One region of the Pseudomonas kulmbachensis genome, then DNA from elsewhere that is predicted to be linked to it. Evidence: riboswitches for the same ligand, from Rfam matches in the RefSeq annotation. Region 1 holds a riboswitch; each other region holds the start of a gene.
The links. Region 1 has a riboswitch for cobalamin ahead of cobW (cobalamin biosynthesis protein CobW). Riboswitches for the same ligand answer to the same signal wherever they lie in the genome.
Positions count from the first base shown of each region.

Region 2: linked by a shared signal. The riboswitch ahead of U5A05_RS11455 (CbtB domain-containing protein) and the one ahead of cobW (cobalamin biosynthesis protein CobW) in region 1 are both predicted to bind cobalamin.
Region 3: linked by a shared signal. The riboswitch ahead of cobO (cob(I)yrinic acid a,c-diamide adenosyltransferase) and the one ahead of cobW (cobalamin biosynthesis protein CobW) in region 1 are both predicted to bind cobalamin.

Region 1 is NZ_OY817088.1:2,617,426-2,625,363, forward strand. It holds gene U5A05_RS11855 (AraC family transcriptional regulator) at 1-650, opposite strand, end outside; gene cobF (precorrin-6A synthase (deacetylating)) at 731-1,480, shown strand; gene U5A05_RS11865 (glycosyltransferase) at 1,498-2,796, opposite strand; cobalamin riboswitch at 3,016-3,212, shown strand; gene cobW (cobalamin biosynthesis protein CobW) at 3,307-4,377, shown strand; gene cobN (cobaltochelatase subunit CobN) at 4,381-7,938, shown strand, end outside.
Region 2 is NZ_OY817088.1:2,508,381-2,516,318, reverse strand. It holds gene U5A05_RS11465 (response regulator) at 1-1,997, opposite strand, end outside; gene U5A05_RS11460 (response regulator) at 2,174-2,539, shown strand; cobalamin riboswitch at 2,640-2,851, shown strand; gene U5A05_RS11455 (CbtB domain-containing protein) at 2,948-3,136, shown strand; gene U5A05_RS11450 (CbtA family protein) at 3,148-3,849, shown strand; gene U5A05_RS11445 (cobalamin biosynthesis protein) at 3,846-4,271, shown strand; gene cobM (precorrin-4 C(11)-methyltransferase) at 4,336-5,100, shown strand; gene nfuA (Fe-S biogenesis protein NfuA) at 5,338-5,922, opposite strand; gene U5A05_RS11430 (fatty acid cis/trans isomerase) at 6,035-7,938, opposite strand, start outside.
Region 3 is NZ_OY817088.1:1,339,457-1,347,394, reverse strand. It holds gene cbiB (adenosylcobinamide-phosphate synthase CbiB) at 1-372, opposite strand, end outside; gene bluB (5,6-dimethylbenzimidazole synthase) at 369-1,019, opposite strand; gene U5A05_RS06270 (cobyrinic acid a,c-diamide synthase CobB) at 1,016-2,329, opposite strand; gene cobO (cob(I)yrinic acid a,c-diamide adenosyltransferase) at 2,340-2,951, opposite strand; cobalamin riboswitch at 3,028-3,270, opposite strand; gene U5A05_RS06260 (PQQ-dependent sugar dehydrogenase) at 3,399-4,706, shown strand; gene U5A05_RS06255 (C40 family peptidase) at 4,815-5,354, opposite strand; gene U5A05_RS06250 (C40 family peptidase) at 5,500-6,126, opposite strand; gene hda (DnaA regulatory inactivator Hda) at 6,351-7,055, opposite strand; gene U5A05_RS06240 (polysaccharide lyase family 8 super-sandwich domain-containing protein) at 7,415-7,938, shown strand, end outside.

The DNA.
Region 1 (7,938 bases):
ATGCCCATGTAGGCGGCCACCTCTTCAAGCGGCAGCTCTCGTGCGTAGTGGCTGAAGATATAGTCCACGGCCCGGTTGGTACGGTCGATGGTCTGTTCGTCGGCGAGTTGCCCGGCCATGACCCCTGACAGCAACTGGTAGTCATCACAGTCCGCCAGCAACTCCAGCAGAATCAAAAAGTGCCCCAGACGGGTGACGCCAGTGGAACTGGCAATGCATTGCATCAGGTCCACGGCCTTGCGCAGGGTGGCTTTGCAGCGAAACTCGATGCCGTAGTGGGAGCGCTCCAGCATCGGCGTCAGTGTTTTAAGCTCGGTAAACACTGATGCGGCGCCTTCGAGCAACTCATCGGTGAAATTCACCAGCATGTCGCGCGTGCTGATTACTTCGCCCTCGGTGATCTGGCTGATCCAGTTATGGGGCAGGTTGGGGCCGGTGAGGAACAATGTATCGGGGTAGAAATTGCCGATATAGTCGCCCACAAACACTTTGCCGCTGCTGGCGACAATCAGGTGCAGCTCGTATTCCTTGTGAAAGTGCCAGCGCACCAAGGGGCAGGGAAAACCATGCTGGCGATATATGATCGACAAGCCATTGTGGTCGTCCATCAGTTCGTAAGACGGGTCTGTAGCTCTGGCGAGTCGAGTCATGGGCTTAACCGTTTCAGGTTTTCTTGTTCCGGCGATGATGCCGTCTTCTCAAGCTTCCTGCCAGTCAAGGATAAAACGCGATGAAAACACTGTTGTTGATAGGGATGGGCGCTGGCGACCCTGAACACATCACCGTGCAGGCAATCAATGCGCTGAACCGCGTCGCCGTTTTTTTTGTGCTGGATAAGGGGCAGGCCACTGAAGACCTGGTGCGCCTGCGGCTGGAAATCTGCGAGCGCTATATTCGTGAGCCGGATTACCGCGTGGTGCAGGTCAGCGACCCCAAGCGCAACAACTCAACGCCTTCGTACACTCAGGGGGTTGAGGACTGGCATGAGCAGCGGGCCGAAGTGTTCACGAACTTGATCGAGAACCAGTTGGGCGAAGGTGAGTGCGGTGCATTCCTGCTGTGGGGTGAGCCGGGCTTGTACGACAGCACCTTGCGTATTTTGGATCGGGTACGGGCCAATGGCTGCAGCGGTTTCGACTATCAGGTGATTCCGGGCATCAGCAGTGTTCAGGCTTTGGCGGCGCGGCATCGGGTGCCGCTCAATGACATAGGCCAGCCGATTCGTATCACCACGGGTCGGCGTCTGGTGGCCGAAGACCTCGATAATGTGGTGGTGATGCTCGATGCCAACTGCGCGTTCCAGGCCTTTATCGATGAGGATCTGGATATTTACTGGGGCGCGTATATAGGCACTGCGGACGAGATTTTGATTGCCGGCAAGCTGGCTGACGTGTGTGAGCAGATCAAGCAAACCCGTGAAGCTGCACGCCAGCGCAAGGGTTGGATCATGGATACCTACCTGCTCAGGCGTACACACTGACCTACTGGTGGGGTCTTTTAGACGGTGCTTGGACGGTTCTTGGCTTCGATCCACTGCGACATGTATTGGGTACTTTTGTGCTGGTGATGACGCAGCATCGCCCCGGTAAAGTTGTTGCGCCGATGTTGCTCAAGCCCCGCGCGGCAGGCTTCGATGCGCTGCACCAGCGCCGGGCCGTGTTTGCTTTGCAGGTAGCGGGCCTCAAGCAATGCCTGGCCATGGCGTTGGGCCTGATGCCAGGATTCGGAGTTCTGGTACAGCTCAACCGCAGCCGCGGCAATCGCGCTGGCACTCTGTTCGATGGCGCCGGCCCACGGCAAATCGCCGTGCATGCCTTCGGCGCCCACCGGGGTGGTCACGTTGGGGGTTCCGCAAAGCATGGCGTCAGCAATCTTGCCCTTGATCCCCGCGCCAAATCGCAGCGGAGCCATGCAAATGCGCGCATTGCTCATCACTTCAAGGGCATCTTCAGCCCAGTTGAGCACGTGAAAACCCTGCGCCGGATTGTGCAACGCGGTGGCTTTAGGTGGGGTATAAGCACCGTAGACATGCAGTTGTGCTGTCGGCAGTTGCTGGCGGATCAGGGGCCAGATATGAGTCTTCATCCATAGCACCGCGTCCCAGTTCGGCGCATGACGAAAGTTGCCGATGCTCAGGAAGTGCTGGCGCTGTTCATAGGGCACGAACTCGGCGGGCACGCTGTCGACCATCAGCGGGCACCAGTGCAGCAGGGCCTTGGGTACATGGAACTGCTCGACCAGCAGGTCGATCTCGTATTCGGAAATCATCAGGTTCAGGTCGCTGCGATAGATCGCGGCGATTTCCCGTTGTGCCAGATCAGCGTCTGCCATCTGTTCGAAAGTTTCGCGTTGCGCAGGGGCGAACAGGCTGCTGAAGTCGTCCTGTTCGGTGTTTTGCTTGAGGCGCGCCTTGAGCTGTTGCTGACGGGCGTCACGCAGGCTTTGCAGGTCGGAGGTTTCCAGCACGCGCAAGGCCTGCGGGCAATGCTTCTCGACACGCCAGCCAAACTGCTCCTCCATCATGAATCGGTCGAACAGCACGATATCCGGGGCCAGTTCAGTGATAAAGGCATCAAAGCTGCTGTTATTGAGTTCGATGGTCACTTCATCGATGCCCAGCACAGCCAGGTCGGCCTTGTGCTCGCCGATACCGGCCGGGCTGCTGAAGGTGATCTGCCAGCCTTGCTGCAAAAAGCTCTCGATGATTTGCATCATGTGCCCGCCTGCCGCCGAAGAGCGCGGTTCAGGCCACACGTAACCAATAATCAGGACGTGGGTCGGTTTAGAGGCGGGCATGGGCAGATCCTTGAAGCGTGGCGGCTGAAAAAAGGCGGCAATTAAACCACAACTCATGAGCCAGCACCGTAGCCGCAGCCTCGCTCCTCAGCGACAGAGATACTTCAATTGTGGGAGTGAGCCTGCTCGCGAAGAGCATTCGCGAACAGGCTCACTCCCATAAGGGGCTTGACCCGCAATAGAGTATCTACAGCGTGTTGACCTGTTACAAAGCACTGCGTAGCCTTGCGGGTTCGAGGTTCTTCGCCACGCGAAGCTAAGAAGGGAACGCGGTATGCCGCGGCTGCCCCCGCAACTGTAAACGGTCATTGACCCTGCAATGCCACTGCCTCACAGGCGGGAAGGCGCAGGGTTGTGCATCATCAGCTTGATGCACAGCCGTAAGCCAGGAGACCTGCCTCGTGACAGATTCTTACTTCAACCGGGCGGGGTGATCCGGTGGCGAAGACTGACCGCGCTCTGCCTGCGGTCGTCGTCCCGTATGCCCGCCGCTTTGCCAAAGGGCATCCGATGAAAACACTGGCCAAAACCCCTGTCACGATCGTTACCGGCTTTCTCGGTTCGGGCAAAACCACGTTGCTCCGTCATATGCTCGATAACGCTCAGGGCCGCCGCATCGCCGTGATCGTTAATGAGTTCGGTGAGCTGGGCATCGACGGCGAAATCCTCAAGCAGTGCAGCATCGGTTGCACCGAAGAAGAAGCCAACGGTCGTGTTTATGAACTGGCTAACGGCTGCCTGTGCTGCACCGTGCAGGAAGAATTCTTCCCGGTGATGCGCGAGCTGGTGGCGCGTCGTGGCGATATCGACCATATCCTGATCGAAACCTCGGGCCTGGCCCTGCCCAAACCACTGGTTCAGGCCTTCCAGTGGCCGGAAATCCGCAGCGCCTGCACCGTTGATGCGGTGATTACCGTGGTCGACAGCCCGGCTGTGGCCGCTGGCACTTTTGCGGCGTTCCCGGATCAGGTGGATGCCCAACGCAAACTTGATCCGAACCTGGATCACGAGTCGCCGCTGCACGAACTGTTTGCTGACCAACTGGCCAGCGCCGACCTGGTTATCCTCAACAAGGCTGATCTGATCAGCCCTGAAGACCTGGCAAAAGTACGTGCCGAAGTTTTTGAAGAACTGCCGCCTGCGGTCAAGATCATCGAAGCCAGCAGCGGCCGCTTGCCACTGGACGTATTGCTGGGCTTGGGCGCAGGTTCGGAAGATCATATCGATGGCCGCCACAGCCACCACGACCATCACCACGACGGCGATGACGACCACGATGATCACGACCATGATGCCTTCGACTCGATTTCCATCGAGCTGCCACAGGGCGAAGAACGCGTATTGATGGAAGCCCTGACCCAACTGGTGGTCAAGCACGGGATTCTGCGGATCAAAGGCTTTGCCGCAATCCCGGGCAAGCCGATGCGTTTGCTGATCCAGGGGGTGGGCACACGCTTTGACAAGCACTTCGACCGCGCCTGGGGCAGCGATGAAGCGCGCACCACCAAACTGGTACTGATCGGCCAGGATCTGGACGCGGCACTGCTTGAATCCACCTTGCGTACAGCGTTGAGCGTATAAGCCATGCATTTGCTCAGGACCCAGCCCGGTGGCTTTGTATCGGACGACAATATTGCCGATTTAGGCCAGACCCCCGCCGAGTTGGTGATCCTGTGCAGTGGTGATTCAAGCCTGGCACTGCTGGCCGAAGCGGCGCAGCAGTTGCCTGAAGATTATCCAAGCCTGCGTCTGGCCAACCCGATGCAGGTGCAAAACCATGGTTCAGTCGATTTATATTTCGATGAGGTGCTGCAGCACGCCAAGGTGATTTTGCTGTCGTTACACGGCGGTATTGGCTATTGGCGCTACGGTATCGAGCGTCTGGTGCAATTGGCCGAGCGCGGCGTGACCCTGATTCTGGTGCCCGGCGACGACCGCCCCGACCCGGAACTCAGCGCACTGAGCACCGTGCCCGTTGAACAGGGCGAGCGGCTCTGGCATTTTTTGCGTCAGGGCGGGCGGCATAACGCCTTGCAACTCTATCGTTGCCTGGCCAGTCAGTGGCTGGGCCGCGATTATGAGTGGGACGAGCCGCAAACCTTGCCGCGCACCGCGATTTATCATCCGCAGCACTCCAGCGCCGAGCTCAAGAACTGGCAGGCCGACTGGCAAACTGGGCAACCGGTGGCGGCGCTGTTGTTCTATCGCTCACACCTGCAGGCTGCCAACACCGCATTCGTCGATGTGTTTTGCCAGCGGCTGCAGGCCGCCGGGCTGAATCCGTTGCCGATTGCCGTGGCCAGTCTCAAGGAGCCGGGGTGCCTGGCGGTGGTGCAGGACTTGTTGGATGACGTCGAGGCCGGGGTCATTCTCAACACCACAGGCTTTGCCCAATCGAGCCCAGAAGCCCCGCACCTGCGTCCGTTTCGGCGCAATATTCCGGTGATTCAGGCCATTTGCGCCCAAGACAACGAACCCGGCTGGCAAGCCAGTGAACAGGGGTTGGGGCCGCGCGATCTGGCGATGCATATTGCTTTGCCCGAACTGGATGGGCGAATTATCAGCCGTCCAGTCAGTTTCAAGGACCTGGCATGGCGCAGTGAGCGCAGCCAGTCGGATGTGGTGTGTTATCGCGCCCACCCCGAGCGCATGGACTTTGTCGCAGAGCTGGCGCGGCGCTGGGTTGAGCTGGGCCGTGTGGCCAACCCGCAAAAACGTATTGCGCTGATCCTGGCCAACTACCCGACCCGCGATGGCCGGATTGGTAACGGTGTGGGGCTGGATACACCGGCGGCGGCGCTGAACATTTTGCGTGCCTTGCAGGCCCAGGGTTATCCCGTGGACTGCGAACTGCCTGAAACCGGCACTGCACTGATTCAAGCCTTGCTGGGAGGGGTCAGCAATGACCTCGACAGTCTCGATCTGCGCCCGTGCATGCAGAGCCTGGCTCTGGATGAGTACCTGGCGATGTTCAATCGTCTGCCTGAGGCCAATCGTCAGGCAGTGACCGAGCGCTGGGGAGGGCCGCAGAACGATCCGATGTTTCGCAGCGGTCGGTTGATGATTGCCGGGCTGCGTTTTGGCCTGACGTTTGTCGGTATTCAACCGGCGCGGGGTTATCAGGTGGATGCCAGTGCGGTGTACCACGACCCGGACCTGGTGCCGCCCCATGCTTATCTGGCGTTCTACTTCTGGCTGCGCAATACCTATGGTGCCCATGCGGTGGTGCATGTGGGCAAGCACGGCAATCTGGAGTGGCTGCCGGGCAAGGGCGTGGGGCTATCCCAAAACTGCTGGCCGGACGCAATTTTGGGGCCGATGCCCAACGTCTACCCCTTTATTGTCAATGATCCGGGCGAGGGTGCCCAGGCCAAGCGCCGTACGCAGGCGGTGATCATCGATCATCTGATGCCGCCGCTGACCCGTGCCGAAACCTACGGGCCGCTGCGTAATCTGGAGTTGCTGGCCGACGAGTATTACGAAGCGCAGTTACTTGATCCACGTCGCGCCCGCGAGCTGCAGCGCGACATTCTTGCGTTGGTACGTGAAACCCGCATCGACCGCGAGCTGCAACTGGACGAGAAGCTGGACAGTGACGCAGATGCGGCGATCTGGCTACCGCGGCTCGACACCTATCTGTGTGACCTTAAAGAGTCGCAAATCCGTGACGGGCTGCATATCTTCGGTGAATCGCCAGCCGGGCGCCTGCGTATTGACACGCTGCTGGCGTTATTGCGCATCCCCCGTGGTGATGGCCGTGGCGCGCAATCGAGTGTGCTGCGGGCACTGGCCAAAGCCTTTGAGCTGGGCTTTGACCCGTTGGACTGCGCGTTGGCCGAACCCTGGACAGCACGTCAGCCTCGCGTGTTGCAGGCCATCAGCGCCGAGCTTTGGCGTACAGCCGGAGACACTCGCGAGCGTCTGGAATTGTACGCTGCGCAACTGATCGAACAGGCTTTACAGGGCACCCTGCAACTGCCCGATACCGCGCAATGGGCCGAGGTTCGGGCAATTTTCGACGCCTTGCTTGAGGTCGTGGCCCCGCGTCTGGATGCCTGCGGCCCAGCCGAGATGCAGGGCCTGCTGGATGCCCTGGCCGGGCGCTTTGTACCGGCAGGCCCCAGCGGTGCACCGAGTCGTGGGCGGCTGGATGTACTGCCGACTGGGCGCAACTTCTTTTCGGTGGATGTGCGCAACCTGCCCACGACCACGGCTTGGCGGATAGGTTTTCAGTCGGCCAACCTGATTCTTGAGCGTCACCTGCAGGACCACGGCGACCATCTGCGCCAGTTGGGTCTGTCGGTGTGGGGCACGGCGACCATGCGTACCGGCGGTGATGATATCGCCCAGGCCATGGCACTGATGGGCGTGCGCCCGGTATGGGCCACCGGTAGCCAGCGGGTGGATGACTTTGAAATCCTCCCGGTCAGCCTGCTGGACCGCCCGCGAGTGGATGTAACCTTGCGCGTGTCGGGTTTTTTCCGCGATGCGTTTGCCAACCTGATTCGCCTGTTCGATGCTGCCGTACAAGCCGTGGCGGCACTGGACGAGCCAGATGATCTGAACCCGTTGGCGGCCAAGGTCCGTACTGAGCGCGAACAGCTTGAGCGCGATGGCCTCGCGCCTGAACTGGCGGCGCGCCAGGCAGGTTGGCGGGTGTTTGGCGCCAAGCCCGGTGCTTACGGCGCGGGTGTCCAGAACGCGATAGATGGCCGCTTGTGGGAAAGCCGTGATGACTTGGCGCAGGTCTATCTGAACTGGGGTGGGTATGCCTATGGCGGCGCCGATGAGGGCACTGCGGCACGCGGCCAGTTCGCCCAGCGCCTGGGACAAATGCAGGCAGTGGTACAGAATCAGGACAATCGTGAGCACGATTTGCTCGATTCCAACGACTATTACCAGTTCCAGGGCGGCATGCTGGCTGCGGTCGAAAGTTTGAGCGGGCAGGCGGCGGCCAGTTACCACGGTGATCACAGCCAGCCGGACTTGCCGAAAATCCGCACGCTCAAGGAAGAGCTGAACCGGGTGATCCGCTCCAGGGCGGCCAACCCGAAATGGATCGACGGGGTCAAGCGGCATGGCTATAAAGGCGCGTTCGAAATGGCCGCGACCCTGGACAACCTGTTTGCCTTTGATGCGACC
Region 2 (7,938 bases), 110 kb from region 1:
TCGGCCTGACGGAAGGCTTCGAAGATGCTGTCCTGTTGCTCCGGGGCAATACCGATCCCGGAATCACTGACCGCAAACGCAATGCCAACACCCGGCTGACGCGATACGGCCAGGCTGACCCGACCTTTTTCAGTGAACTTGATCGCATTGGACAGCAGGTTTTTAAGAATCTGCTCCAGGCGCTGGCTGTCGGTGTAGATCATCGACGGAGTGCCAGACTGCAACTGGACTTCAAAGGCCAGCGACTTTTCACCCGCCAGTGGCTGGAACATGCCGCGCAAACCTTCGACCACTCGCGCCACGCTGGTGTTCTCGGGGCGTACTTCGAGCTTGCCGGCTTCGACCTTGGAGATATCCAGAATGTCGTTGATCAGGTTAAGCAGGTCATTGCCCGCCGAATAGATCGACTCGGCAAACTTGACCTGCTCTGCGCTGAGGTTCTGTTGCGGGTTTTCCGACAGCAGTTTGGCCAAAATCAGTGAGCTGTTCAGCGGCGTACGCAACTCGTGGGACATATTGGCCAGGAATTCGGACTTGTACTTGCTGGAGCGCTGCAACTCTTCGGCGCGCTCTTCAAGCTGTACTTGCACCTGATTAAGCTGACTGTTCTTGCGGTCCATCGCGTCGCGCTGGCCTGCCAGTTCTTCGTTGGTCTGCTCAAGCTCGGCCTGCTGGGTTTCGAGGCTGGTTTGCGACTCTTTAAGTATGCGCGACTGCTCTTCGAGCTCTTCGTTAGCGGTTTTGAGTTCTTCCTGCTGCACTTGCAGTTGCTCATTGAGCTGCTGAGTCTCGGCCAGCACCTCTTGCAGACGCTGACGATAGCGCGCGGCCTCAATCGACATGCCAATGTTGTCGGCAATCAGTTCGAACAGCTCGATATCCCGATCGGTCAGAGGCCTGAGAAAGCCCAGTTCGATGACGCCATTGACCCGATCATCATCGCTGGTGGGTACTACCAGCACGCTGCGCGGACTGCCTTCGCCCAACCCTGAGCTGACTTTTAAGCAGTAGTCGGCGGGCACGTCGTCCAGGCGAATCAGCTGATCCTGCTGTGCGGCCTGCCCAACAATGCCTTCGTCATTGTGGATCAGTTGATCCTGCGCTTCTTGCTCGCGAGAAAAACCATAACTGGCCACACGCTTGAGGCCACCGTGATCTTCACGTACATACACCGCAGCGACCACTGACCCCAGGTACTGGGCGCAGAACTGCAGAATATTACGGCCCAGCATATTGAGGGTCAGACGGCCCAGCACCTGTTCGGCCAGTTCAGTTTGCCCGTTACGCAGCCATGCCTGCTGCTCGAGACGCTGCGCAGTCTTGATTTGTGACTCGAAGGCATTGTTGTAACTACTTGAAAGTTCGATTAAATCACGACGCCCGATATAGGCCAGAAAGCCGCTCAAACCCAATACAAAAAACAGATAAAGACCAACACTGATGATTGTCGTGCGACTGACATCTTCACTGCGGGTGACCCGCAGTTGCTGCTCCATTTGGATGAAGTCGTCGTATTCCTTGCGAATGACATCGCTCAGGCGCTTACCTAGACCGGCCTGTACCGCCGAGCGGTAGTCACCGTCCTGACGGCGCATATCGACCATCGATTGCGCATAGGTATTCCACTCCTCTTGCAGCGCTTCCAGGCGCTTGAGGCGGTCGACCTGTTGCGGGTTATCGCTGACCAATTCCTGCAAACTCTTCAATTGCACATTGATCTGCGGTTTGGCCACGGCATAGGGGTCGAGAAAATGTTCATCGCCGGTGATCAGAAAGCCGCGCATGCCGGTCTCCAAATCGACCGTCAGGCGCACGGCTTCGTTGGCATTACTGATAACCCGGTCACTGTGTTCAACCCACCTGATCACTGACAACAAATAGCTGACCATAACCACAAACAGTGCGGCACTAAGCACACCGACGGCTAAGGGCAAGCCAACGTTGCGACTCAAGAGCTTACGAAAGCTGCGCTCATCAATTGATGCGGGTGAGTTCATTCTTCAGGCCCGTGTACTGTCATAAAAAACTGGAGTTTGCCGGATTACCGAGCAATAGTTCTATTTTCTTACCTTTAAGAGCACTTTTACGCACAAACAAACACACTCAAATGCGGGTGAAGGCTATTCTTGCTGCCTGTGAGACCCGCGCTTAAATTTTTATCGAGATCATGATTATGTCCGCTACACCCTCCACCATCCTTGTGGTCGAAGACGACGCCATTGTTAGGATGCTCATCGTAGACGTGCTGCAAGAACTGGAGTTCAGTGTGCTTGAAGCCGATGGCAGCGAGCGCGCCATGGAACTGCTGGCAGACCAGGCCCAGCACATCGACTTGCTGATGACCGATGTCGGATTGCCGGGCATGGACGGCCGGGCGCTGGCAGACAAAGCCCGCGAGTTGCGCCAACGGCTGCCCATCCTGTTTGCCAGCGGCTACGCCGAAACCCTTGAGATTGCAGAAGGCATGGCGGTGATTGGCAAGCCCTTCTCGATTGATCAATTGCGCGACAAGGTCAAAAGCATGCTGGCAACTGCATGAATTCATAACTGTGGGAGCGAGCCTGCTCGCGAAGCGCTTGAGGCCTTCGCGAGCAGGCTCGCTCCCACAGGACTTGTGCATACCCACATCCCTGTGGTTTCCTACACATCTTGTATCAGGTGCCCTTCACAGGGTGAAACGGGAAACCGGTGCGTCAGGCGTTTTGCTCTGACAAGTCCGGCGCTGCCCCCGCAACGGTAAGCGAGAGAAACATCAGATCCACTGTGCTCGATGCATGGGAAGGAGATGTTTGCAGGCTCAACAGTTGAGCCCCTCGCAAGCCCGGAGACCGGCCTGGTTAATATGAATAACAAACCCGCGGTGGGCGGGCGCTGTTAAACCCTGCGAGCTTCGTTCGCGGGGTTTTCTTGCGCTTTGCTGCCCGTCGTCCGACCAGAGGCAAGCGCCATGTCTATCAGCACCAGCCGTACCCATTCCGCCGCTACTACCGCTACCCAAAGCCAACGCATTGTGGCCGCTGTCGGCGCTGCCGTGCTGGGCGCTTTTCTCGTGTACTTTGCCGGGTTCTCGCATATCGATGCGGTCCACAACGCGGCCCATGACACCCGTCACAGCTCCGCCTTCCCGTGCCATTGAGAGTGCCTGCCATGATTAAGCGTATCGCTCAAACCGCAGGCTTCACCGGTCTGCTGGCCGCTCTACTGCTGACTTTGCTGCAAAGTTTTTGGGTCGCCCCGTTGATTCTGCAAGCGGAAACCTACGAGAAACCGGCCGCCACCGAAGCACACGAGCATGCAGATATGGCCATGCCTGCCCACGAACATGATGCCGAGGCCTGGGAGCCGGAGGACGGCTGGCAGCGCGTGCTGTCCAACACTGGCGGCAATCTGGTAGTTGCTGTTGGTTTCGCCCTGATGCTGGCGGGCCTGTACACCTTGCGCGCGCCAACTCGCACATCCCAGGGTTTGCTCTGGGGCCTTGCCGGTTATGCGGTGTTCTGTCTGGCGCCAACCTTGGGCTTGCCGCCCGAGTTGCCGGGCACCGCCGCGGCTGATCTGCTGCAAAGGCAAATCTGGTGGGTCAGCACTGCAGCCTCAACCGCCGTCGCAATCGCACTGCTGGTATTCGGTAAGCACTGGGCACTGAAAGTGCTGGGCGTAGCCATTCTGGTGGTTCCCCATCTCTTTGGCGCACCGCAGCCACTGGTGCACTCCAGCCTGGCGCCCGCAGAGCTGGAGTCGCAGTTCAAAATTGCCTCGCAACTGACCAACTTTGCCTTTTGGCTGGCTCTGGGTGTAATCAGCGCCTGGCTGTTCCGCCGCAAGTCTGCTGGTCAGTACTCGGCGTGACAGTACACAGCACCGCGCCAATCCTGGTGATTGGCCTGGGCTGTCGTCAGGGTTGCAGTACACAAGAACTGTTGACGCTGATCGAACAGTCACTGGGCCGGGCCGGGATCGCACTGAGCGCAGTCAGCGCCTTGGCCAGTATCGATCGCAAACGCCTGGAACCTGGTTTGCTGCAACTGGCCGCGCAACTCAACCTCGGTTTCGAGGTGTTCAGCGCGCAACAACTTGCACCGTACGCGCCAGAACTGAGCCATCGCTCGTCCCTTGCGTTCGAACAAACCGGATGTTTCGGCATTGCCGAAAGTGCCGCACTGGCCCTGGCCGAACAACTCGGCGGTGCAGCGGCAAGCCTTCTGATAACACGACAAAAATCGCCGGGGGCAACCTTTGCGTTGGCCTCTATCGAGCAAAACCCGCGATAATCCCCCGCCTCACTATGAGCGTTGTTCAAGAACAGCTCTATCACGACCCTTTCAAGAGACTGCCATGACTGTTTATTTCATCGGCGCCGGGCCCGGCGATCCAGAGCTGATTACCGTCAAAGGCCAGCGCCTGATTCGCAGCTGCCCGGTGATCATTTACGCAGGCTCACTGGTCCCCGAAGCGGTGTTGCAAGGCCATCAGGCCGAGCAGGTGATCAACAGCGCCGAGCTGCACCTTGAGCAAATCATCACGCTGATCAAGGCGGCCGACGCCAAAGGCCAGGATGTGGCCCGCGTCCACTCCGGCGATCCGAGCCTGTACGGGGCGATTGGCGAACAGATCCGCTGCTTGCGCGAGCTCAATATCGCCTTTGAAATCATTCCTGGGGTGACGGCCACTGCGGCTTGCGCAGCCATTTTGGGTGCAGAATTGACCCTGCCCGATATTTCACAAACCGTGATTCTGACCCGTTATGCGGAAAAAACCGTGATGCCTGCGGGCGAAGAACTGGCCAGTCTGGCGCAGCACAAAGCAACCATGGCCATTCACCTGGGGGTCAAGAACCTTGAAAATATTGTGGCCGAGCTGACACCGCATTACGGCAGTGATTGTCCGATTGCGGTGATCCACCGTGCTAGCTGGCCGGATCAGGACTGGGTGCAAGGCACGCTTGCGGACATTACAGCCAAGGTCCAGGCCAAGGGTTTTCGGCGCACGGCGCTGATTCTGGTGGGCCGGGTACTGGCCAGTGACAGCTTTGCTGACTCGTCGCTGTACCGGGCCGGGCATGCGCATTTGTATCGCCCCCAAACCGGTGAATACCCGTAGCAGCTGACGAGCTCCGCGAGGCTGCGTTCGGCTGCGCAGCAGTCGTAAAACCTGAGAAATTGACTGTTCAGATACACCGCGATTATTGGGTTTGCGAAGGCTACGTCCTCGAACGCAGCCTCGCGGAGCTCGTCAGCTGCTACGGGTTTCGCCGACAACAACACACAAAAATACAGGCATAAAAAAACGGTGCTCACGGGGCACCGTTTTTTCTTCAGCTTCGCAGCGAACGCCCTGTTAGTAGTAGGCGTTTTCTTTCTGCGAGTGGTCGGTCACGTCACGTACGCCTTTGAGTTCCGGCACACGCTCAAGCAGGGTGCGCTCGATGCCTTCACGCAAGGTCACGTCTGCCTGGCCGCAGCCCTGGCAACCGCCACCAAACTTGAGCACCGCAATACCGTCTTCTACCACTTCAATCAGGCTGACCTGACCACCGTGGCTGGCCAAACCGGGATTGATCTCGGTTTGCAGGTAGTAGTTGATGCGCTCGTTGATCGGGCTATCGGCGTTAACCATCGGCACTTTGGCGTTTGGCGCCTTGATGGTCAGTTGGCCACCCATGCGATCGGTGGCGTAGTCCACCACGGCATCGTCCAGGAACGGTTCGCTGAACGAATCGATCCAGGCCGTGAAGCTTTTCAGGCCGATGGCGGTATCTTCAGATTTAACTTCAGCCGGCTTGCAGTAAGCAATGCAGGTTTCGGCGTACTGGGTACCAGGTTGGGTGATAAAGACGCGGATGCCGATGCCCGGGGTGTTCTGCTTGGACAGCAGATCAGCCAGGTAATCGTGGGCAGCGTCGGTAATCGTTATGGCGCTCATGGAATCTCCTCGCAGACATGGGACAGAGTTTACGCCAATCGGCGCCCCTGACAAAGTCCTAGTGTTTTTGTCAGGAAAGCTACGCCCCATTCGTTCGAATACAACCGGACCTTTACAGGTTTTCGTAGCGGTTCATGTCCAACACGCCCGCTTCGACCGGATCGGTTTCATTGATGTACTGACCAATATCGTGGAAGTACTGCCAAAATTGCGGATGGCTGCGCCGAATCCCCCAGCGCTCGACGATGGTGTCGAAAGTCTCCTGGTCCTTGCATTGCTCCATGGCCTCAACAAAGGCCTCGACCTGACCCGGCGGGATATTGAACATAAAGTTCGGGTAACTGCTGAGCACGCCAGGGTAAATGGTCAGGGTGTCCAGCCCCGGCACCAGGCGGTATTCCTCGCCCATCATAAAGGCAACGTTGGTATGCGCGCGATTGCGCAGCATGCTGTACATCTCGCGTTTGCCGTCGGCACCTTCGATGCGTAGCATGGTGGCTTCCGGCAATTGATTGATGACTGCCAGCCCGGCCGCGGGGCGCGAGGTCAAGCGGCTAAGGGATTGCTCAGCGTATTTGAACTCTTGCGGGATATCGGGCCGCGAACAGTACGCTCCAGTACAGCGATTGATCGGATCTGGCCGCGCATTCAGGGTTCCAGTGCGCTCAATCAACTTGAGCGCGAAGTCACGCTTGGGGTCCGCCGGTTCGAGCTGCATGCCGGTCGGGGTGGAAGTATCGATTTTTTGATAGTCCATCCACATTTTCAGCTTGCCGCTGTTCTGATACCAGTCGCTCAGGATGGTAGAGCGTGAATAGGCTGGCATCAGGCGCAGGAAGTTGACCTCGGCACCGTTGCGGATCAAGTCGAAGTACAAGCGCGTCTGCGCCTGATGCGAGACGTTGCCGAACACATCGAAGTTGACCGCCAATTGGTAATAGGTGCGTTCCAGCAACGGGTAGTCAAACAGCCACAGGGTTTGCGGGATCTCGCCGATCAGCCCCTTGCTGACACTGGCGCTGTCGAAGTGACGGAATACCGTCAGCAAGGCGTTGTCGTTGCCCGCCCACAGGGTCGACCAACTTGGCGGCGGCATGTCGGCATAGGCCTCCTGGCGCAGCTTTTCATAGTCGTTGCGCTTGTCGCGGTAGTTATGCCACAGCGAAATGACGCTACCAACGTCGTCGATCTGGCCAGGCATTGCCAGCAACGGCGTGGCTTCGCCACGATAGGCAGCATCGGTCACGTAGCGGTCATGGGCCGGCTCCTGGAACACAGTCCAGAAATTGTCGCGAATGACATCGGTCGCAATTTGCCCACGGCATACCGGACCACGGATAAAGGTACGCACGAAATACTCGGCGTTATCGAGCATAAACTGATATCGCGCAACCGCCGGAATCGCCTCAAAGGTTTCAAACGGATTGGCTCGCCCGCGCGGCCCGTAGCCTGGCAGGCTGGTGGCATGCCAGTCGCCGCTGTAGAACAGCTGTTTGACCCGAGCCAACTTGCTGGCCCCCATCGGGTAGGTGATGTGGGTTTTATGCACGATCACGCCCTGCACCGGCATCAGCCGGTAGTAAAAAGCCGTGCCAGGGTCGTCGTTCGGACGGCGGGTCGCGATCAGATCAATGGGCTGCCCGCTTGGTGTGCGCGAGCGCACCCACTGGAAGAAATGCCCCGGCACACCGTTGTCGAAATAGGCATGGGCCAGGAACAGATGCTCGTACAACCATCGCCCGACAAGGGCTTCGGTCGAACCCGAGCGATTGAGCAGCTCTTCCCACTCGCTAATCTGTACCGACTCAGCGGCAGTGGGTTGGATCGCGTGCTGATCAACTTTGGCACCCTGGGCCAGCCAGGTTTGCACCGTGGTGTATTGCTTGTCTGTCAGCCCGGTTACGGCCAGTGGCATGCCCTCTTTGGGATGGTTTTGAGCGTAAGCGTTGAACTCACCCGGTGCCGGGCAGACATTCTCGCGATTGAGGCCAAGGACGATTTCTGCAGGCAATTTGG
Region 3 (7,938 bases), 1.3 Mb from region 1:
GGTCTGGCGGCTGACCAGATACCCGACCCGGGTGCGCGCCTCATCCAGATCATTGGCGCGCAATGCCTGGGCAACCGGTTGCACATGCTCCCCGAGGCTGCGCATGCCCAGCGCGCAATACAGCGCCAGAATGTCCACCAACCAACCGATATAAGGCAGCCACGACAGTGCCGTGGCCAGAACCGTCAGCGGCAATACCGCCAGCACCCACGCCGTCACACCATGACTGCGCCAGCCACGACCACCGGAATTGAAACGCTGCTCGATACGCTCGGCCATCCGGCCAAACGCCACCAGCGGATGCCAACGCTTGGGCTCACCCAACAGTGCATCCAGCGCCACCCCGGCGACGCACAGCAACGCCACACTCATGGACTCACTCCCCAATAATTCTCATACACCAATTCACTCAGTGGACGCGCTTGCGCCCACCCTTCCAGCACCAGCATCGGCGCCGGATAAAAAGCCTCGACCGGGCCCAGGCACAACACAGCCAGCGGCTTGGCGCCTGCGGGCAACCCCAACAAATCAGCCAACGCCTGAGGCTCGAACAACGATACCCAGCCCATGCCCAAGCCCTCGACACGTGCCGCCAACCACAGGTTTTGAATGGCACAGGACAACGATGCCATATCCATTTCCGGAAGTGTTCGTCGGCCAAAAATGTGCTTTTCGCGGTCGTCCATCAACGCCGCCACCAGCACCTCGGCGCAATCGTTGATGCCTTCGACCTTGAGCGTCATGAACTCATCGGAGCGCTGGCCCAGCGCCTCGGCGGTGCGCACCCGTTCGTCTTCGACCAGGCCCTGGATCTTGCCACGCAGCTCGCGGTCGGTGATGCGGATAAACCGCCACGGCTGCATCAACCCCACACTCGGGGCCTGATGCGCCGCTTCCAGCAAACGCGACAACAACTCGGGCGCCACACTGCCACCGCTGAAATGCCGCATATCGCGGCGTTCGGCAATGGCGCGGTACACGGCTGCGCGTTCTTCAGGGCTAAATGCGTTGTCGGTCATGGCGCCTTCACGGCGCATGGCGCGAACAACGCGGCAATGGCCTGAGGATTGGACGGGAAGTAAAAGTGCACATAAGAGGCGGTCATCCGCCCTTCGCGATATACCGCTTCAGCGCCACGCCCGCCGTTAGGGCTCAGGCCGCGGGCAATGGGCTCAAGCTCGGTACTGGTCAGCGAGTGATGATAGGTGTGACCGCGCAGCAACCCTTCGGGCATGTCCACGGCTTGCAACGCCAGCGCAGCCAGACGCTTTTGCATCGTCGCCTCCCCAGCCAGCAAACCCACCAGTTCAGCACGCTGCCCCTCAACATCGGTCAAGGCATCGAGCAGGTAAAGCATGCCGCCGCATTCGGCGAGCAGCGGCTTGCCCGCAACGTGATGGGCACGAATCGCCTCCAGCATCGGCGTATTGCGCGACAGCTCAAGGTGATGCAACTCGGGATAACCGCCCGGCAAATACAGGCTGTCAGCCTCGGGCAAGCGGACATCGCGAATTGGCGAGAAAAACACCAGCTCAGCGCCCATCGCCCGCAACAGATCCAGGCTCGCACCATAGGTGAAGGCAAACGCTTCGTCACGGGCCACGGCAATCCGCACCCCGGCCAGCAACGGCTCGACCGCAACCGGTTCAGGCGCCTTAAACTCGACCGCGGGCGGCAGCGCTACCTCACAGGTACTGGCCAAGGCATTCGCCGCCGCGTCGAGGCGTACATCCAGATCGTTCAGCTCACTGGCCTGGACCAACCCCAGGTGACGGCTCGGCAGCTCGATCCCGGTCTCGCGGGACAGCGCGCCGTACCAACGCAAGCCTTCGGTCAGGCTGCCTTCGAGCAACTGCGCGTGGCGCACCGTGCCGACCCGATTGGCCAGCACACCGGCAAACGGCAGATCCGGCTGATAGCGCGCCAGGCCCAAGGCCAGTGCACCAAAGGTCTGGGCCATCGCGGTACCATCGATCACCGCCAAGACTGGCACACCAAAATGCCGCGCCAGATCGGCGCTGGACGGTGTGCCGTCGAACAGCCCCATAACACCTTCGATAAGGATCAGGTCCGCATCTGCAGCAGCCTCCCACAGCAGACGGCGGCTTTCATCGGCGCCCACCATCCACAAATCCACCTGATACACCGGCGCACCGCTGGCGCGCTCAAGAATCATCGGGTCGAGAAAGTCCGGGCCACATTTGAACACCCGCACCTTGCGCCCCTGATTGCGATGCAACCGGGCCAGGGCGGCGGTAACGGTGGTCTTGCCCTGACCGGAAGCCGGTGCGGCGATCAACACCGCCGGGCAATGACGTGACGCTCTCATACTTCAACACTCACAATTCGATGCCTTTCTGGGCTTTGATCCCGGCCTGGAAGGCGTGTTTCACCACACCCATTTCGGTCACGGTATCGGCCAGATCAATCAGTTCAGGTTTGGCGCCGCGCCCGGTGACCAGCACATGCTGCATCGGCGGACGGGCTTGCAGGTCGGCGAGTACCTGCTCAAGGTCGAGGTAGCCGTGCTTGAGCGCGATATTCAGCTCATCCAGCACCACCAGCCCGATGGACGGGTCACGCAGCATCTCGCGGGACACTTCCCACGCGGCTTCAGCGGCGGCGATATCACGCTGACGATCCTGGGTTTCCCAGGTAAAGCCTTCGCCCATGACGTGATAACGCACCTGCTCGGGGAAGCGGCGGAAGAAGATCTCTTCGCCGGTGCTGTTGCGACCCTTGATGAACTGCACCACACCGCACTGCATGCCGTGGCCCATGGCCCGGGCCAACATGCCAAAAGCGGAACTGCTTTTACCTTTGCCGTTGCCGGTCAATACCAGCAGCAGCCCGCACTCATTGGGCGAGCTGGCAATGCGCTCGTCCATAACGGCTTTTTTGCGCAGCATGCGCGCCTGATGACGTTCGTCGCGTTCGGGGGATTCGTTCATGGCAGCTCTCCGTTGGGGCTCAATGATGCAAACGGGAGGCGGGGGACAATAAACAACACACCATCGCCCGCCGCGAGGATGCTGGATGGATCAGGCCGGTCTCCGGGCTCACAAGCGGTTCCATCCCGAAGGACAACCCCTGACCACGCGCCTTCCCGTGCGAAAACACAGTGGCACTCAGCGTGGTTTTGACTCATTTACCGTTGCGGGGGCAGCGCCGGGATCATGGCGGTTGTGTGGGTCAAACACGCCCTCACCGGCTTCCCTGTTTCACTCTATCGATCCGGGACCATAGAGCACCTGAAACAAGCCGCGAAGGTTAGAGGGTTGGGGGTGGAGCGTCAATTAAAGGTGGCACCAAAACGCTTTATACAAGGCTCTGACCTGAACCTTTAAGCGGCTACGCTTCTCTATGACTTACAAGACCAAAACCTCATGGAGATACACATGTTCAAGCGCCAGCACGCTATTGTCATCGTACTTGCGACGGGGTTGGCTGCCTGCGGCGAGAATTCGACCCTGCAAGTGAGTGATGGCACGGGACCTACGCCGAAACTGCCCGAACCGAACAAGACACTCATCCCGACCGTCAATATCGCCCCGGCGATCGGCTGGCCTGACGGTGCCACGCCAATTGCCGCCCAAGGCCTGCAAGTAACAGCCTTTGCCGAAAACCTTGACCACCCGCGCTGGCTCTACGTATTACCCAACGGCGACGTACTGGTGGCAGAAACCAATTCACCGCCCAAACCGGATGACAGCAAGGGCATCAAGGGCTGGATCGCGGACAAGGTGATGGCCCGCGCCGGGGCCGGAGTGCCAAGCGCGAATCGGATTACCTTGTTGCGCGATGCTGACCACGACGGCGTAGCCGAAACCCGTACGGTTTTTATCGAGAATCTGAACTCGCCCTTTGGCATGACGCTGGTGGGCAATGATCTGTATGTCGCCGACGCCGACAAGCTGTTGCGCTTCCCTTATCAGGCAGGCGAAAACAGCATCAGCGCCCCACCCACCAAAGTCGTCGACCTGCCGGGCGGGCCGTTGAATCACCACTGGACCAAAAACGTCATCGCCAGCCCCGACGGCTCCAAGCTGTATGTCAGTGTCGGCTCCAACAGCAACGTCGGCGAGAACGGCATGGATAAGGAGCAAGGTCGCGCCGCAATCTGGGAAGTTGATCGCGCCACCGGCAATCACCGGATTTTCGCTTCAGGCCTGCGCAACCCCAACGGGATGGACTGGGAGCCCAAAACCGGAAAACTCTGGACTGCCGTCAACGAACGCGACGAAATCGGCAGCGACCTGGTGCCCGACTACATCACCTCAGTCAAGGACGGCGGCTTCTATGGCTGGCCCTACAGCTATTACGGCCAGCATGCGGATGTACGGGTCAACCCGCAAAACCCGGAACTGGTGGCCAAGGCCATTGCCCCGGACTACGCAGTGGGCCCGCACACCGCGTCTCTGGGCCTGAGCTTTGCCGCAGGAAGCAAACTCCCCGACTTTACTGAAGGCGCTTTTATAGGCCAGCACGGCTCCTGGAACCGCAAGCCGCACAGTGGCTACAAGGTGATTTTTGTGCCCTTCGCGGACGGCAAGCCCACAGGCATGCCGATCGATGTGTTGACCGGTTTTCTCAACGCAGACGAAAAGGCCATGGGCCGGCCGGTGGGCGTGGTCATCGACAAGCAAGGGGATTTGTTGGTGGCCGATGATGTCGGCAACAAGATCTGGCGGGTGTCAGGCAAGTAAAAGCCTGGCTGTAGCCGCTGACGAGGAACGAGGCTGTGATGGGCTGCCTAGCAGCCCCATATCCTGAAGGCCCTTCGGACCTTATCAGCGGCTACAGCAGGTTTGCGGTTACGGCAAACGCGCCAGATGCTGCTCGTTCGGCAGGACCCGCTTGGCGTTCAGATAGGCTTTTTGCCAGTAGGCTTTGTTGAGGCTGTCCAGCTTGACCGTACCGCCCGTGGCCGGCGCGTGTACAAAGCGGCCTTCGCCGACGTAGATCCCGGCGTGGCTGACCTGGGAGCCACCATTGGTGGCAAAGAACAGCAGGTCGCCGGTTTGCAGCTTGTCCTGACCAATATTCTGCGCCTGCATCACGATCATCTCGCGGGTGGTGCGCGGCAGCGAAATACCCGCTGCGTCGTTGTACACGTACTTGATCAGGCCGCTGCAATCAAAACCCGAATCCGGGGTATTGCCGCCCCAGCGATAAGGCGTGCCAACCAGCCCCAAAGCGCGAAACAGCACGTCTGCGGCAATCGGTGAGGTTTCTTCAGGGTGGCTGATAAATACAAGCGGCTTTTGCGCAACGGGAGGCGGTGCCGTGCGGTTCGCGCAGGCACTGAGCAGTGCTGCTAGAGTCAAAAGTGCAACGCGGGCCATGATCGACATAAACAGAATGTTCCTGATTCTGGATACGGCAACTCTGGCCGCGAAACCCGAAGCCGCGACAGGGGGCACCTTCGCGGCTTCAGGAATTTAACAATGCGACTGAATTCTAGCGCTTAGCAACAGAACTTCAAGTAAGACATTAACTTTACTTGCGAGCTACTACGCTCGAAGGTGCCATCGCGAGTGCGCGCTTGGCCTCAATAAAGGTCTTGCTCCAGTAGCTGTCACCCAGGTTATCAATCCGTACACCACCGCTGCGGCGGCTGCTGGAGTGGATAAACTGGTCATCGCCCAGGTAAATCCCGGCATGGCTTACACGACCACGACCATTGGTGCTGAAGAACAGCAAATCACCTGGTTTCAGATTGTTTCGTGCGACCAACGGTGCATTTACGTTGATCATTTCACGCGTTGAGCGCGGCAATTGCATGCCCGCCTCTTCTTTGAACAGATAACCGATGAAGCCGCTGCAATCGAAGCCTGCCTCAGAGGTGCCGCCAAAACGGTAACGCGTACCGATCAAGGCCATGCCACGCTCAAGGATGCTGTCAGCCAAAGCTGGCAGTTCGTAAGGCTTGCTGTTGGCGGAGAAGTCAGCCAGTTCTTTTTCGGTTGCCAGCTCTTCCTGATAAATAGCGGAAGATTGCGATACCGAGGATGACTTATGAGCCTGACGTTCGACGACTTGTTGCGACACAGGAGTGTGAGCAGCACAGCCAAACAACAGGGTAACGAGTGCTAGGGGCACGAGGGGTGCGAAGCGCTTTAGCATGGGCACGACCGTGGCTTGTAGGAAAAGTAGCCGCGACTATGCCTTCTATGATCCTCATTTGCAAATTCAATCGATCTAAATGTGACTCAAGGGTTTTCTCGATGCATCTAAGGCTTTACACCTCTGACAATCGACTTTGCGCGCGCAACCATTCTGCGACGCAGGCTTTGTGCCGCCTAAAAATTGCCGGAAAGGTCTGCAGGCTACGGTTTTAAAGGCGCGAGCTACCAGCCCAGGGTTTCTTTCAAGAACGGTATGGTCAGCTTGCGCTGCGCTTGCAAAGACGCCTGATCGAGACGTTCGAGCAAATCGAACAGCGCACTCATGCTGCGGGTGCCGCGCGTGAGAATAAAGTGCCCAACCTCGTCGGTCAGGTGCAAGCCACGACGCGATGCGCGCAACTGCAAGGCACGCAGCTTGTCTTCATCGGACAAGGGGCGCATCTGAAAGACCAGTGCAAGGGTCAGGCGGGACTTGAGGTCCGCCAGCTTGATTGGCAATTCACGGGGCGAGGTGGAGGCAGCAATCAGCAGGCGACGCCCGCTGTCACGCAAACGGTTGAACAGGTGAAACAGCGCTTCTTCCCAGTCAGCACGACCGGCCACTGCCTGAAGATCATCCAGACAGACCAGTTCGTATTGCTCAAGGTTATCGAGGATCTCAATGCCGCGATCCAGCAACTCGGCCAGTGGCAGGTACACCGCCGGCTCACCCATCTGTTCAAAGCGCAGGCAGGCGGCCTGTAGCAAGTGCGTACGCCCGACGCCATGCTTGCCCCACAGATAGATCAGGCTTTCTGTCCAGCCGGCGTCGGCTTCGCACAGACGCTCGACATAGCCGAGTGCAGCGGCATTGGCGCCTGGATAGTAATTTATGAAGGTTGCGTCATCACGCAGACGCACACCTAGGGGCAGCTGAATCGGTTTCATGCTGACTGAACAGTTCAAACGAACCGTTAGTGGCCTCTGTGTAAGGTTTGAAAAGTTTATACCCGTCTCGCCGGGCACACAATGTAACAGACCACGAGCAAAATCAAAGGTTTGCATTATCTCTTTGAGCCACAACGAGTTTATTGATTGCGAGCTGGCACTGATACCCCCCAGCTTCGAAAACCTTCCCCACCCCTCCTCCTCGCCCGGCTTGACGCCCGAAACGAGCGCTTTCGCCTACGCATCGCTGCAGGACCTATCAATTCTGGCAGTAACCGACCGAGAAAAATCACAGATAAAGTTAAAACCACACACTGCCGAAAAAACCAATCACGCACTCCGTACCAGCCGAGGCCCCCATGAATAATGAACTGGAAATGTGGATCGAGATGAATGGCGCATCCATCATTTCAGATCGGGACACACTAAAAGGTGAGTCGCTCTATGCCTGCGCCATAAATAATCATAACGGTCAGGTGTTAAGCCTGGTCCACTACCAGCCTTCGGATGCGCAAATGGGTCACTATAGGTGGCCAAAATTTTTCTCGGACACGATTAACCAAGCCTCAGACTCAATCCGTGCAGGCAAAAAAATCGGCGAGACATTCAAAACTCATGACAGCGGCTATCCCAATAAGCTCTGGCATTCGAATCTGTGTGACATACGCGTATTTACGACGGCCTGTCATTTGGATAACTGGATAACCGCCGGATCGATTGAATCAGCAGCCAACTTGCTGCCAGACTCCTCCATCATCATCAAAGTGAAAGACAGTTCGACCGGGCACATACTTGAGACGTTGACCTTTCATCCAACGAAGAGTGAATCCACCCAATATAACTGGCCATTCTTTCTCAGTCATTTCATCAATACCAACAGTGT